Regions from separate parts of the Rummeliibacillus sp. SL167 genome, predicted to be linked through region 3. Evidence: riboswitches for the same ligand, from Rfam matches in the RefSeq annotation. Region 3 holds a riboswitch; each other region holds the start of a gene.
The links. Region 3 has a riboswitch for lysine ahead of FEZ13_RS01085 (aspartate kinase). Riboswitches for the same ligand answer to the same signal wherever they lie in the genome.
Positions count from the first base shown of each region.

Region 1: another riboswitch for lysine. It lies ahead of FEZ13_RS18485 (amino acid permease); the one in region 3 lies ahead of FEZ13_RS01085 (aspartate kinase).
Region 2: another riboswitch for lysine. It lies ahead of dapA (4-hydroxy-tetrahydrodipicolinate synthase); the one in region 3 lies ahead of FEZ13_RS01085 (aspartate kinase).
Region 4: another riboswitch for lysine. It lies ahead of FEZ13_RS17520 (transporter substrate-binding domain-containing protein); the one in region 3 lies ahead of FEZ13_RS01085 (aspartate kinase).

Region 1 is NZ_VCBM01000006.1:97,278-101,502, reverse strand. Features, by position in the region: gene FEZ13_RS18490 (xanthine phosphoribosyltransferase) at 1-141, opposite strand, end outside; purine riboswitch at 387-488, opposite strand; gene FEZ13_RS18485 (amino acid permease) at 1,110-2,582, opposite strand; lysine riboswitch at 2,755-2,934, opposite strand; gene FEZ13_RS18480 (CynX/NimT family MFS transporter) at 3,137-4,225, shown strand, end outside.
Region 2 is NZ_VCBM01000002.1:317,476-321,700, forward strand. Features, by position in the region: gene FEZ13_RS12905 (methyl-accepting chemotaxis protein) at 1-1,479, shown strand, start outside; gene dapA (4-hydroxy-tetrahydrodipicolinate synthase) at 1,638-2,531, opposite strand; lysine riboswitch at 2,656-2,838, opposite strand; partial or broken gene FEZ13_RS12915 (IS4 family transposase) at 3,220-4,020, opposite strand.
Region 3 is NZ_VCBM01000001.1:270,163-274,387, forward strand. Features, by position in the region: gene uvrC (excinuclease ABC subunit UvrC) at 1-1,399, shown strand, start outside; lysine riboswitch at 1,458-1,640, shown strand; gene FEZ13_RS01085 (aspartate kinase) at 1,762-2,994, shown strand; gene FEZ13_RS01090 (DUF2507 domain-containing protein) at 3,351-3,770, opposite strand; gene FEZ13_RS01095 (succinate dehydrogenase cytochrome b558 subunit) at 4,040-4,225, shown strand, end outside.
Region 4 is NZ_VCBM01000005.1:103,251-107,475, forward strand. Features, by position in the region: gene FEZ13_RS17515 (amino acid ABC transporter permease) at 1-637, opposite strand, end outside; gene FEZ13_RS17520 (transporter substrate-binding domain-containing protein) at 716-1,570, opposite strand; lysine riboswitch at 1,694-1,876, opposite strand; gene FEZ13_RS17525 (PepSY domain-containing protein) at 2,018-3,493, opposite strand.

The DNA of each region.
Region 1 (4,225 bases), on a different contig from region 3:
TTTATATCGATCAGCAAACTCTTGACCTATTGCTTGCATGAGTTGTGGATCAATTTGATGATTCAAAAATGAATCTACTTTTAATACATCTCCTGATAAGACTTTACCTTCCCTTACGATTTTTTCCTGAAGTGCTTTCAACCTTGGGATCTCCCTTCTTATTTTCACGTTTTTAAATCTACCTTGCTTTCAATGACCGGATTTCAAGAATTCACATGCTGCGAACCTGATAGGAAATACCCCGCAATTTTGCATCCTTCCCCTATCTTTCTTGACACGAGCCACTTCAGTTTTTAGATAGATAAAAAGCCCGAAGAACTCGTACATCCAATCATCTATGAGTGGAGCAAGTCCTTCGAGCTATACAGTCGAAAAGAACAATTTATAAACATTGCATTGCTTCTCATAGTCAGATCATTTACGGTGATCTGGTAGAAACTTGCAAGCCATATTCTTGCTATTATATGAGTAAATGATATTTAGTTTTAAATTGAGAATGTCCCAATTATAGCATGCTATTTATAAAATTCAATAAAACATTAAAATATAGAATAATTCTGATAATTGTAAAACCCGAATATTTACAGATATTGAAACGAAATTTCAGCTAATCTCCGAACATTTTAGAGGATAATCACACCAATTCTCTTATATGTTCCTCCTTCTCGCTTACTTCGCATCATTATCATACAATAAGTCGCCGTCTTTCGCTCCACAACTATCAAAATTAGTTATTCTTAAATGTTCGTATTTTTTGAGAAGAAAATGATTTATGAAATTGATTCGAAAAGAAAATCATTCGTATTTTTTAGCTCAAAAGCATTGTGAAACCGATTCTATAGACTATTTTTTTATCAGGCATGTTGATTATCCAATTTTATCCATAAAGTATTTATTCGCCCTTTGAGATAATTTATTTGCTCTCTCAAAGACTTTATTCGCTCTTTCCGCAGGACATTGGATTGTTTTTTTATCAAATATGTGCTACACAAAAGGAAAGAGCAAGCCGCAGCGAAGATCTATATAAATGGTCCGAAAAATGCAGGTTTTCTCAAAAATTACGCCACAGACGACCTAATTTTTGTCAAATCAACACGCGTGTTTTTTTATTATTCTTTCATATGGCGTTTAGCCGTCAAATCCGCATCCTCTAGACGGACTATCTTTGTTTTATGTTTCCATTTATAACCAAACCAAATAATCAGGAAGATCGGTAAACCAATATAGGATACGAAAATACCGTTCCAATCAAAGTGATCCCCTGTAAATGCTGTGTAATTTTGACCAAGTATAACAAACGCACAAACTACAAATGCAAAAATCGGACCAAATGGGAAGAATTTTGAGCGATACGGTAATTCAGATAAATCATGGCCCTGTGCTACAAATGCTTTACGGAATCGATAATGACTTGCTGCAATTCCCAACCATGCGATAAATCCGCACATGCCAGATGCATTTAACAGCCAAGTATATACAGTACCTGTACCGAACAAAGATGCTAAAAATGATAAGCAAGCAACTAGTATAGTCACAATAAGTGCTGCGATTGGTACACCGCGTCCATTTAATCGTTTAAAGATTTTAGGAGCCTTTCCTTCCATCGCCAACTCCCACAGTGTACGAGATGATGCATATAAGCCAGAGTTGCCGGCAGAAAGAATAGCCGTTAAAATAACTGCATTCATAATGGAAGCTGCAAAAGCGATCCCTGCGTTTTCGAATACTAATGTAAATGGACTGACAGTTACATCATCACTATTAGCTAGTCGTTGATCCGTATACGGAATCAATAATCCAATTGCCAAAATAGCTAGAATATAAAATAACAAGATACGCCAAAAAATCTGCTTCACAGCTTTTGGAATAGTTTCACCTGGATTTTTGGTTTCTCCTGCTGTAATACCTAATAATTCAGTACCTTGGAATGAGAATCCAGCAGCTAAAAAAATGCCGAATGTCGCAAAAAATCCACCGTGAAATGGTGCATCCCCTTTAAAGAAGTTCGTGAATCCGATCGGCGCTTTTCCCCCAAGAATACCGAAGATCATTAAAAAACTCACTATCAAGAAAATAATAACCGTTGCAACTTTAATAACCGCAAACCAATATTCACTTTCCCCATAGCTATTAACCGACAGATAATTCAACACAAAGATAACAAACAGAAATGCCGCACTCCAAATAAATGAAGGCATATTAGGAAACCAATATTTCATAACGATTGATATAGCAGACACTTCGGCTGCAATCGTAATCGCCCAGTTATACCAATAGTTCCAGCCTAGCGCAAATCCTAATGACGAGTCGATAAATTTTGAAGCATACGTACTAAACGATCCTGAAACGGGCATATACGCAGCCATTTCCCCAAGACTAGTCATCAAGAAAAATACCATAATACCGATTAGACCATATGCAAGTATTGCACCGCCTGGTCCAGCAACAGCAATTGAATTCCCACTTGCCAATAGCAAACCGGTTCCAATTGTTCCACCAAGAGAAATCATGGTAATATGACGACTTTTTAACCCTCTATTTAAGCTCTGTTGTTCACTAGAGCTTGTCTTTTTTGTACTCATAATTCTCCTCTTTCCGATTTATCACGAGAAAAGGTAGAGTAAAGTTAATTAAAAATGGTTCTATATCAAATATTTGAGATATCCTTGTTTCGATACCCAACATTTAGTATAGATCCTAAAAAAAATACCATCCAAGTAACTTGAGATGGTCACTAAAACTCCTACCAATCTTGATAAAGATAGCTCAACACATCATTTCAGATGTGACAGTTCTGCACCTTTCGGTAACAGCCCCAGCATAAACAATAAAAAGCTTGTCGACACTTCGGCAATATCCCCTTTTTAATCGAGTCTATAATGCTTTTTCATCTCGTCGATTATACTCATGGACATGGCAACCTCTACCTCACCTACTGGATGAGGCATGTAATATATAATTTTAATACGGCTCTTATTATAATACAGAGTATTTTTAATAACAAGACGTAAAATAACTGTTACTCTAATACATTTTAGACTTATAGTAAACAATTATTGATGCTGGAATATTGAAATCTACTATTTATTAATGATACGGTTATAAAGAAGTTTCTTTTCAGGGAGGCCGTACAATATTGACACAACTGACACCTAGACAAAGTAAAAAATTACATTGGAATCGGAATACTTGGATACTTGTACTTGGTATTATTTTCATATCATCTACTTTACGTTCCCCTCTAACATCAGTAGGTCCAATTATTACCTATATAAAACAAGGCCTAGATATTTCCAATGTACTAGCAGGTTTTATCACAACTATTCCACTACTAGCATTTGCACTGGTTTCACCATTTGCGCCAAAACTTGCAAGACGCTTTGGGTTTGAGAAAACCTTGCTATTTGCCATGATTATTTTGGCCTTCGGTATAGTTATACGCTCAATGGGGAACATTATTTTCTTATTATCAGGGACAGCACTCATCGGTATTGCCATTGCATTTGGTAATGTTCTGCTGCCAGCACTTATTAAGCTAAAATTCCCTTTACAAGTTGGATTGCTAACTTCCATCTTCACAGTAGCGATGAATATTTCAGCGAGTATTGCCGCAGGTGTTAGCTATCCAATCGCCAGTACAATTGTCGGTTGGAAAGGTGCGCTTGGCTTTTGGTTTATACTTACGATTATTGCTTTTTTCGTGTGGTTACCACAATTACGCCAACAAATAAATGTAAAAGAAGATCATAAGCATATGAGACCTAGCAAACCGATTTGGAAATATCCTTTGACATGGGCTATTACGCTATCAATGGGCTTACAATCCTTACTCTTCTACACAACTGCAGCTTGGATTCCAGCCATGTTAAAATCTCAAGGGATAAGTGCCCATCAAACAGGATGGATGTTCTCTATCATGCAATTTTCACAATTGCCTATGACATTTCTTATCCCTATATTAGCGGCGAGAAAATCAGATCAACGCTCATTAGTGGTGATGTTTAGTATCTTGTATATCATTGGTTTTTCAGGGATTTTGTTGAACCTAACTTCACTTACTGTTCTTTGGATGATTTTCATTGGTCTCGCAGGTGGCGCATCATTTGGACTAGCCATGATGTTTTTCTCTTTACGCGCTCGCAATGCATTCGAAGCCGCAGAGATTTCTGGTACAGCCCAATCTATCGGCTATCTATTAGCAGCAACAGGACCTGTACTTTATGGC
Region 2 (4,225 bases), on a different contig from region 3:
ACCATGTTAAAATCGACATCCACTGCAGAAGAATTTGATCATAAATTAGCCTATGCACTAACTCAAAATAGAAGCAGTTTTAAGTCAGCGTCCTTAACGCCTATGCAATTTAAAATAACAAAGGAAGGAAAGGCTGAGCCTTTTAACCAATTTAAGAGTGAGATACCAAAACTTTCTTCTAGCTTTGCCAAGAAACTTTATCAACAAAAAAATGGAATCATACATGATAACGGGGTGACTTATGCCCTTTCTTTTCAAGTAGAACTAGATCAATCTGTATATGTCATTGCATTAAACGACCAAGAGTATTTAAAGCCTGTATATAGCTATAGAAATTTAATGATAGGTATTACGCTTTTTACGGTGCTAATCGCAAGCATCATCGGATTTATGTTGATCAGTAAAGTGACCAAACCAGTTATTTCTTTAAAAAAATTAATGGATAAGATATCTCAAGGAGATTTGCAAGCAAGGATAAAGATAGGTCAATCTAGTAAGGAAATCTATGCATTATCCACTGGGTTTAACCAGATGGCAGATCGACTTCAATCTTTAATGACTCATGTAGAATCGAGTGCAAAACAGGTAACGCAAACTTCTGATAGATTAAAAATCACTTCTTCAGAATCTAGACAGGCTATAGAACAAGTCTCCATAGCAATTGAAGAAGTAGCGAGTGGAACAGAAGTACAAGTTGAATCTGCGACACAAGCTTCAGGAAAAGTTTCTCATATCTCAACTAAAATGACTCATACTGGTCAATCTATTCATAGCGTCGAAAATTCAATAAATAGCGCATTACAAATAGCAAATTCAGGAAACCAGTTAGTGAATAATACGGTCGAGCAAATATCCTTAGTCGAAAAAACGGTTGAAAATACAGCTGAGATGCTGGAGTCATTACAGCTAAAATCAAAGGATATCGATCAAATTTTGAATTTAATAAGTGAAATATCCAGTCAAACCAATCTTCTATCATTAAATGCGGCAATTGAAGCTGCACGTGCAGGTGAACAGGGAAAAGGTTTTGCTGTTGTTGCACAAGAGGTTCGAAAACTCTCTGATCAATCAGAACAAGCAGTTATGCAAATAAAAGAAATAACCGATAAGATAAGAGAAGAAACAGATGATGTCGCGCTATCGATGAATCAAGGATTAAAAGTATTAAAAGAAGGCATTATAATGGTCAATCAAACCGAAGAATCTTTTGAAAACATTGTAAAAGCCGTTCAAAACGTCACGAACGAAACCAATGACGTTTCGTCTATCGTAGATAATGTAAGTGTAGAAACAAAGAATATGGTCGACCGAATGAAGGAAATCTCTTCGATTTCAGGACAATTCGCTGGAACAATGCAACAGATTTCAGCTGTCACTGAAGAACAATTAGCATCTATGGATAATGTCACAAATGAGGCACTTGCATTAAATCATTTGGCGAAGGGTCTGGAAGATATCATCAATGATTTTAAAGTATAAATATTTGAGATGTGTAAATATATTGATGTATTGATGCCTAAATTATTCTATGTTTTAGTGTGAGAAAAGGCGACATACGAAAATCCCCCATACAGGAATGAATGTATGGGGAATGTGTCATTTTTTATGAATATGGATAGGTTCGTTCCGTTAAGATTTTATAAAACAACTTCTTCTTTTTGATCTACTACTTTCAATACTTCTTGTAATGCACTCAATTCATCAGTGTTTAAAGGAAGAATCGGTAAGCGGACGCCGCCGACAGAAACTCCTTTTAAATTTAATGCTGCTTTAACAGGTGATGGATTTGGCGCTGCGAATAATCCTCTGAAAATAGGAAGAAGTCTACGGTGTTCCTGTGCTGCTTCTTTCAATTTTCCATTTTTAAAATTGTTCACCATTGCTTGCATTTCATTTCCAATGATATGGGATGCTACTGAAATAACACCTGCACCACCGATTGATAATATTGGTAAAGTTAAACCATCATCACCACTATATAGTGAGAAATCTTCTGGTGTCTGTTCAATGATTTGTGCCATCGCATCCAAATTCCCACTTGCTTCTTTAATGGCAACGATGTTAGGGATTTGTGAAAGACGAACGACTGTATCCACAGCCATATTGATAACACTTCTTCCAGGGATATTGTATAAAACAATTGGAAGTGTAGTTGCTGCAGCAATTGTTTTAAAGTGTTGGTATAAGCCTTCTTGAGAAGGTTTGTTGTAATATGGAACAACAAGCATGATTGCGTCAACACCAGCATCTTCAGCTTGTTTTGTTAATTCGATTGAAGCTTTTGTATTATTTGAGCCCGTTCCAGCAATGATTGGTACTTTTCCATTGACTACTTTTACGACAAATTTAAATAATTCTACTTTTTCTTCTGCGGATAAGGTAGGAGATTCTCCAGTTGTACCAGCAACTACAATTCCATCCGTACCGTTTGAGATTAAATGATGAATTAAATTTTCTGTAGCGGGAAAGTCAATTTCCCCGTTTTGATCAAATGGCGTCACCATGGCGGTTAAAACTTGTCCAAAATTCATTACTTCTCCACATCCTTCATGATTTTTTTTATCAACATAATAGAGGGAGAAGGGCAATTAGTAAGATAACGCAAAAAAGCAACAACGAGGCTACGTTGTTGCAGTAGAAACAAAATCATTTCTGTGCGTAGATAGCCCTCCATATAGTTTTCTACTACATGACAGTTCTGTATTTATTCAACAACAGAACCAGCTTTGAGAAGAATGAGATTCTCTCCACTTCGGCAAATTCCCCTTTCCACAATCATCGACGGATCCCATTATCCTCCAATTGTATACTGATGGTCTTTGCTCCTCTATCCTTACTTCAAAGAAATATTGAAATAAGTAAATATTTAAATTAAAGATATCTTAGCACTCCTTTAGAGTTTTTGCAATACCTTCATTGAAAATTTTAGAAAGTTAGATATTTGTATTAGAATGAATGCTGATCTAACCATAAATAATACGGAACACTGATGAAAGCTTTTTTAAAAGAAAGGGATTAGTAAAACACAACGTGAATGGATGAAGATATCGAAGTAATTTATAATTTTATAAGCACTAGTGTTGCATAAAAATGTTAGAAAATTCAAACTTTTTATTTTCAGGGTTTTACGGCCAAAAAGTTAAAGCTTTATCAAAATTGGTCCATCAATTTGGCTATTATTTACAATTATGCTTATGCAACAACGACGATTTTTATTGTTTAAGGTACAGCTTTTTCTTTAATTTTCCGAAGCCAAATATGTGCTGGCTTCCATAATGCTGCCCTCAAATAACGGCTGATTTGTAGAATTTTCCGTTCACTCTTTGTATCCATTTGAGCTAACACATTCAAGCAGAAAACAATTAGTGCCATAAATACTTGGCTGTCAATCGCATTTTCGCTTTGACCATAGAACTTTTTGATATTCAGATGTTGTTTTATCCATTTAAAAAATAATTCGATGGCCCAATGAGATTTGTACATTTCTGATATTTCTTCTGGCTCTAAATCAAAACGATTGGTGACCAGATGAGTACATTTCCTTTGGTATCTAGCACTTTTACTAAACAAAAATAGTTTTCAGCTCTATTTTAAGTAGTACCCATCAATACCATTTGGTCAGACAACACATCCGAATCCTCGGGTATTTTAAAGTCGTACACTTGTCGAATAACGGCATTTTTCCTTAGCCTGGAAAGAAATAGGCCTCATCGGTCATGCGATCAAATCGCTCGTAATCTAAATAACCACGGTCAAAACATACATGCAATCCCGATCGTCTACCATGACTTCTAGCTCATTCCAATCATGAACTTTCGCGGAAGTAAGTATAGCCTTTTCTGGATAAGATTCACCTTTTTCCATAAAGACAAGGCGTAAATGGAGTTTCACGCCTGTCTTGGTTTTACGAAATTGAGCCCATTTATGATTTGTTAAATGAAGTGGCAATGTGCTGGAATCAATAATTTTTAAGGGCATAGTTCTTTTCGAATAGTGAGTTTTTGTATGAATCTGTCCCATGCAAAGTTCCTTTTTTAGTGGATTTGGACGGGTGATCACTTGCTAAATCCATTATAAAGGAATTTTTTATGGTTAGAATTAAATAATTGAAGATTATGAGTATTTTTAATCTTCAGTTAAATGCAATGAAATGTAAACTTTTATAATAATTGTTAAAATATATTTGAAATAAATGAAATTTATATATATAATATATTTGTTCCAA
Region 3 (4,225 bases):
TGGTCCTTATCCGAATGTCTATGCGGCAAATGAGACCAGGAAACTGCTTAATCGACTATACCCTTTAAGGAAATGTTATTCACTTCCGAATCGTGTTTGTCTATATTATCATCTAGGTCAATGTTTAGCTCCATGTGTCAAAGATATTGATAAACAGGTTTATGATGAGATGGTCCAAGAAATTACGAATTTCTTGAATGGCGGATATACGGCAGTCAAAGAGGAATTGCATCAGAAAATGTTGGATGCTTCAGAAAAACTAGATTTTGAACGTGCAAAGGAATATCGAGATCAAATAGCCCATATTGACGCTGTAATGGAAAAACAAAAGATCACCACAACTGATTTTATCAATCGGGATGTTTTTGGCTATGCGGTAGATAAAGGCTGGATGTGTGTACAAGTATTCTTTGTTAGACAAGGGAAACTAATTGAACGTGCAGTCTCTTTATTTCCTTCATATGGAGAACCAGAGGATGAATTTTTAACATATGTCGGGCAATTTTATGAAAAAGCTGAACATATAAAACCTAAGGAAATTCTTATCCCAAAAGAAATAGATGGTGATATGTTACAGCAAGTATTGAATATTAAAGTGTTAAAGCCACAAAGAGGTAGGAAAAAGGAATTACTCGATTTGGCATCAAAAAATGCTCAAATAGCTATTACTGAGAAATTCCAATTGCTTGAGAGACAAGAACAAAGAACAATAGGTGCTTGCGAACAATTGGGGGATGCGATGAATATTGCAACTCCTCTACGTATCGAAGCTTTTGACAATTCTCATATTTTTGGAGCGGATACAGTTTCGGCAATGGTTGTTTTTATTGATGGTAAACCGAGTAAAAAAGAATATCGTAAATTTAAAATTCAAAATGCCCATGCACATGATGATTATGGAGCGATGCGCGAAGTTATTCGTCGCCGCTATTCAAGAGTTTTAAAGGAAGGCCTCCCTCTTCCAGACTTACTCGTAACCGATGGAGGGAAGGGACAGATGGAAGTAGCAAGAGAAATTTTAGAGGATGAGCTTGGATTGGATATTCCAATTGCGGGATTAGCAAAAGACGATAAGCATCAAACTTCTCAACTGTTATATGGAAATCCGCCTGAAATCATTCCGCTAAAACGAACAAGTGAAGCTTTTTATTTGTTACAACGCGTTCAAGATGAAGTACACCGATTTGCGATCACATTCCATAGGCAGCTGCACGAAAAAAATGCGATTACATCCATTTTAGACGAAATTCCAGGAATCGGACCAAAAAGAAAGCAACAGCTATTAAAACACTTTGGTTCGATCAAGAAGATTAAAGAAGCAACGTTTGAAGAATTACAAGAAGCTGGTGTACCTAAAAAACTGGCTCAGGCAATCATTGACTTTTTTTTGAAAAAATAATTGCAAAAATAGCGATTTATATGGTATCGTAGTGTCACCAATTAAAAATCACTGATTTAGTGATGATAGAGGCGCGGGTTTCAAGAGTACCCGACTGGAGGATGAATAGATCCTTTGAAGGTCGATGAAAGGGGAGGCCGCCGAAGTTGCAAGATTGCTAATTCCATCTTGCTGCTGGTTCTACATTGAAGAAATGTAGAATTGTCAGAGTCAACATAGATTCTGGAGGGCTATCTCACATGAATGTTCTTTTGAACGTGCATGCTAAGAGCAGCTCTTCACACATGTGAAAGGGCTGCTCTTTTTTCATTAGAAATCATTGTGAAAGTCGCCCACATACAACTATGTAGGGGAGCGTTTTGATGAGTATTTTAGTGGTAAAATTTGGCGGGACTTCCGTCGCAACAACAGAAAGAATTATGCATGTTGCCAAACGCATTCAGCGTGAGAAACAAAACGGGCATGACATTGTCGTAGTTGTATCTGCAATGGGGAAAACGACAGATCAACTTGTAGATATGGCTCATGAAATTTCTGAATCACCTTCAAAAAGAGAAATGGATGTACTATTGACAACTGGAGAACAAGTAACGATATCATTGTTATCCATTGCTTTGCATAAATTAGGAATTGAGGCGCAGTCATTTACTGGTTGGCAAGCCGGTATTATGACAGAGCATGTGCCAAGCAATGCAAGAATCGAGAATATTGCACCAAAGGCTGTCAAAGATGCTTTGGAAAAGGGGAAGGTTGCTGTAGTCGCTGGTTTCCAAGGTATTGATGATGAAGGAAATATTACAACATTAGGCCGCGGAGGTTCAGATACGACTGCTGTTGCACTTGCAGTAGCACTAAATGCTGAACGCTGTGATATTTATACAGATGTTGATGGTGTTTATACAAGTGATCCTCGATATGTTAAAGGCGCCAGAAAGTTACTGGAAATGTCCTATGATGAAATGCTCGAACTAGCGAATCTGGGAGCAGGTGTTCTACATCCTCGCTCTGTAGAGGTAGCCAAGAATCATCATATTCCTATGTCTGTTCGTTCGAGTTATGAGGATGTTGAAGGTACTATCTTGAAGGAGGAAATTACAGTGGAAAAAGGCTTGGTTGTACGTGGTGTTGCATTTGAATCGGATATTATTCGTTTAACGGTATATTATAAGGAAGCATATAATAGTTCATTAGCTAATATTTTTACAACATTAGCCAAAAATCATGTCAATGTCGATATTATTGTCCAAACGATTATTGAAGGAACGGAACCATCTGTGTCGTTCTCAGTAAAAAAAGAAAATCTTCAAGATACATTACAAGTTTTATCTGAACACAAAGATACATTGGGCTATCATCATGTGGACTATGAAGGGGAACTGTCAAAAGTTTCAATCGTCGGATCTGGTATGGTGTCAAATCCAGGTGTTGCGGCATCGATGTTCGAACGCTTATATCGTGAAGGGATTCCTGTTAAAATGGTCAGCACTTCAGAAATCAAAGTATCTGTTGTTGTACCGCAGGAAGATATGTTAAAAGCAGCAAATGCTTTACATGACGAATTTGGTTTATCCGTCAAAGAAAAAATTCCACATTAATAAATGACTTTCACCTGATGGCTACTACAATTAATGAGTAAGCGTCAATATGTTCATAAAGGACTTTTCATATGAACGAACGTATGCGTGGAGTCCTTTATTACGTAAATAAAACTCCTACCAGTATTTTGATGACTACTGAAAAAACTGTGATAAAAATCATGGTTCTATAGTTTTTCAGTATTCTCCATTTTTTCTGGTAGGAGTTTTTGATGAATGAATCTATCGTGTATGAACAAGCAGAAAGTTTTCTTTTAAAATAACTAGTAAAGTATAGAATTAACCGCTTATAAAAGATGAATTGATCCAACTAACTAACCCAAGTGAAAGAAAATTTCCCTGGGTAAAGGTTCACTCTAGCCTTCTATCCTATCCTTCAAATCCCATTTGATGTGAAATTTAACTTGTGCTTGTTTTGGTTTCGTTTCTTCGTAGCACTCTGTTAGGAAGCCACAGTATTTTTGTTGGTTCTGCGCCAAAAATCCAGCCTCAAGTTGAAAACAGCGACTATCAAATTTTAATACTTCGGGATCTCCGGTTAAAGTACAAAAAGCTTCATCAGTTGAGACCTTATCAATCGTTAAATCTCCCCAACCAGCTTCTTTAAAGAATGAGATTGCTTCTTCTAAATCATAGAGCGGAAATTGACGAGCTAGTTCTTTTCCACACCAATATAGTATATCTTTTTCATTTTTCCCCAATATAGAAGAGAGTACATGATCACGAATTAGCTCATAACCAAATTGTGTTATTTCATTTTTTTGTTGAGTAGACATGAAAATCCTTCTTTCATATTTTGTCTAAATTATGTCAGTAAAAGAATTAATACACATTAGACATGAATGATTGCTTTTTTCGAGAATAATATGAACGAGAATAGCTCATAAAAAAGTTCATGTTGCCTTGACGCTATTGTGGTATGAGAGTACAATAAACTTGTCATAATATTGTACCATTATGAAACAAGCAGTCAATAGATGTCGAGTGATAATTACATGACAAAAAATTGACATCTTGCTTTCAAGTATTAAGGGGGGTAACAGTCTTGTCGAAAGATCGAGAGTTTTATTGGCGTCGTCTGCATTCTCTTCTTGGAATTATTCCAGTAGGGTTATTCGTGACGCAACACTTGTTAATCAACTTCCAAGCAACACACGGTGCAGAAGCATTTAACACAGCAAGTGGATTTATGGGGAATTTACCATTCTTATGGTTCCTTGAATGGTTTGTC
Region 4 (4,225 bases), on a different contig from region 3:
TCATGACTAAATAAATAATACATGCTACGAAGAATGATTCGAAGTAACGGAAGTTATTCCCTGCAATCGATTTAGTTTGGAAGAATAATTCTGTTACACCGATTACATTTAATACAGATGTATCTTTGATATTCATCACATATTGGTTACCTGTCGCAGGTAAAATATTACGCAAAACCTGTGGTAAAACTACATGGACCATTGTTTGCCAATGATTCATACCAATAGCCCGTGCCGCTTCAAATTGACCTTGTTCAATACTCATTATTCCACCGCGTACGATTTCAGCCATATAAGCACCTGTGTTGATCGATACAATCAAAATAGCCGCAAAGGTACGGTTCATGTCAATGCCAAACAATAAATCAGAACCATAGTAAACAACCATTGCTTGCACGATCATAGGTGTTCCTCGAAAGAACTCAACATAAACAGTTAAAATCGCATTAATGGTTTGTAAAATCCATTTTTTAGCTCCACCATTACCCTTTGGAATTGTATTAATGACGCCAATAATCAAGCCGATTAATGCGCCAATAATAGTCCCGATTGTTGAAATAACCAGTGTCATCCAAGCGCCTCGTAAGAACATCGGCCAGTTATTTGTAATGATATTGATAAACCATTCTAAGCTCATTATTACTCCTCCTTAAAGCATAACAAGAACTACCAATTGCTATAAATCACACAATCGGTAGCTCTTTAAGTCTAAAAACTATTTAGCTGCTGGTTGATTTTTGATTGCATCATCCATAATTTGTTGACGGTCTTCTTCTGAAATACCTTTAAGAATTTTGTTGATTTTTTCTGTTAAATCGCTATCTTTTTGTAAGCCGACTGCGATTGCAGTATCTTCTTCTGAAGTTTTGAAGCCTTTATCATCCGCAAATTCAACCATTGCGAATTTATCGTTAGCTGCTGTAGCTGAAACTGCTTCAGGTTTTTCCGAAACGTAAGCATCGATTTTGCCTGACTCAAGTGCTACACGCATTGCTGGGAAGTTATCCATCGCTGTTTGTTTTTTAACGTCTTTAATTTGATCAATAACTGTGTAATGGAATGTATTTAACTGAGCAGTTACCTTTGCCCCCTTGAAATCGGCGATTGAAGTAGCACCATCAAACTTGCTACCTTTTTTTACAACCATTACTAGGTTTGATTTATAGTAAATATCTGAGAAATCAATGGTTTTTTTACGTTCTGCAGTTGGTGACATACCAGCAATAATGGCATCAATTTTACCTGAAGTCAATGCAGGTACAAGACCATCCCATTCTGTTTTAACGATCACTAATTTCTTGCCTAATCCATCAGCAATTTTTTGTGCGATTTGTACATCATAACCATTTGCATATTCTGCATTTCCTTTAATGGCGACACCACCATTTGAATCATCTGATTGTGTCCAGTTAAACGGTGGATATCCCGCTTCCATGCCTACTGCAAATGTACCTTTACTATCCCCACTATCCGATGATTCTGATTTTTTAGAATCATCCGAGCCACACCCTGCTAACACAAGGATGGTCATTAATAAAACACCTGACAATAATGCCCATGTCTTTTTCATATTTCCCTCTCCTTTGAAAAACAATCTCCTATGTGCCTTAGAAAAAAAGACTATAAAAAAGGAACCTGAGTTGAACTCAGGCTCCAGAATATATCTAGTCCTAAATCCTCCACTTTTATCCCATCATGAGATAGCTCAACTCAATAACTTCGACAACTTATTGAGACAGTCCTGCAATTATTCACTGCAGACCCAGCATGTAATATCGAGATTATTACAAACTTCGGCAACATTTCCTTCTCCCTAGTTTCCTCGCTTTCTCTAACTCCACTAAGAACTATTAAATATTGCACCTCTACCTCACCGCGATACTAGTGAGGTTGTATTTATCAATTAATAGTGACAGTCTACATGACTAGCACTTTTCTGTCAACCGCTCACTATTAAATTAGCATAAGATTAGTAGTATTCTAATAAATTCGAGCTATAAATTAGTGAAGGTTTATATCATTTTCCTTCTTTTAAAATATCTGATTCAATATACTGGATTTCACCAGTAGTTGCATCGATTTTTTCAATTTCACCATTTGCTGAGAAATCCATGACATAATTTAATCCATATACTGTAACTTCTTCATCCTCCTCATCATAATTGATCGTGCGAGCAAGTTTCATTTGCAAATGTTCTTTAAATATGGCATCTGCTTGTTCTAATGATAATACAGGATCCATCTTCATATTTAGTAGTTGTGTTTCATCTGGTAATATAATAGAACAATCACGAATAACACCAGTATAAATACCAACATTCACATAGATAGTATATTCCTCTATGCGAATCCCTTTGTAATGGCGTACGAATGTAAAGGTTGTAAATGGTTCGAAATTGTTATCCTCATCATCTTCATCCAAATCCTCTTCGTTTTCTTCTTCCATCATTTCAAGTTCCTCAAAGAATCGGCGCTCTTCCTCCGTTAAATCTTCTTCTGTTAAAACTTCAAAGTCATCGCCATCTTGAAGTTGTTCTTCCAGTAAATATTTTTCATGAATATTTCCTATTGCAGCTTCTAAGAACATTTTCGCCTTTGTTTCAAGAAGCTCTAAAGGTAATTCCTCTTCTAATTCCTTCCATTCAACATTTGACTCATAATTTTGTTGCAACGCGTCTATCTGTTCCATCTTAATCGTTGGTTCAGTTTCTTCCATATTCCTTTCATCCTCTGATGGATACCAATAGGTGCCTACACCGTTTTCTATTTTATGCATATCATTGGTAACGCCTAAGAGACTTTCTATAGATTCAGTTACATTGACTTGTTCAAACGCATGCGCATCGGCGACAAATTCATCCAAAAGCTCATCCGCTGTTACGACTTGCCCATCAACACGAACGGCTACATATTCACGTTTCGGATAATATGCAAGTTTCATCTCTCCGCTATTTTCGAAGATACCTAGTTCCACTAGAGGATATTGGCATAATATATTTTTTGCATCTTGTGCTGAAATTTGAATATCTGGATAAGATAATTGATAATACGATTGAAACAAGACAGCTGAGATAATAAATCCTTGCTTATTGATCTCAATAGTTGCACCTGAATTAGGCAAAAATAAATTTAATGCGCCATCCTTTGCTTCAAACACGATCATATAAGATTCGCCATTCCATTCTGTCATCTTTTTAAAATGCAGTTTTTCTTGGCAAAAATCTTGAATAAAATCTTCTGCACAACCGATCAATTCATCAGGCTCTAGCTCTTCATATTCTTCCAATGAAACATCATTGTTGTTTGTGATTTCTTCCATATCAACCATAAAAGATGTAAGTTTTTGATCATCAGATAACTCTATATGACCATATACTAATTTTCTATGTGCATCGATGATTACGCCAAAAGTTGGATCTTCCTCATCATGTTCAATCGAAATAACTGGTCGACCCATAATATATTCTCGTAATACAAATTCCAAATTTCCCATTATTTGCTTCCTCTCATTAATCTCTTTAAAAGCGAAGTTATTGTTTTTTATGTCCATCAATATAGAAAATCATTGAATCAGGCGTGTTGATTATCCAATTTTATCCATAAAGATAGGGAGAATTCGTTGATTTCCGCTACGGCTTGCTCGCTTTCCTGCGGGCGAATGCTGGGGGCAACAGGATGTTGGTCACGGAGTCGTTGCCACAGGACGTGGCGCCCTTAGACTCCGTTCCTTAATCTCTACGCTGCGGGGTCTCATCTATTCGCTTTTCCCGCGGGAGTCGAGCAAGCCGCAGCGAAGATCTACATAAATGAAACGAAAAATACATGTTTTTTTAAGAATTATATCAAAAATATTTCCTAATTTCTGCCTAATCAACACGCCTGTCATTGAATATCTTTTTAAACAATCCTTAAATCCTGATTTTAACATAAATATATGTATTCGTCTTACGTTGCCCTTGTAAAAATATCTACTTATAATAAGATAAAGTGAAACTCCATCAGTGGGGGTTTTCTTCATCCCCCATTGAAATAGAGGAACTCAGGTTAAGAACGCCACGTCCTGTGGCAACACCTGAGTGACCAACATCCTGCCCGTCCGAAGCAATCGGACTTTAACGGGCAGTCTCCCATCTATCTTTCTCGTTTCTCTCAAAATCTTGAGATGGGGGTATTACTGCCCGTTAAAGCGGGATAAAATTGTGGTGACATCTTCTGTTGAATCAAA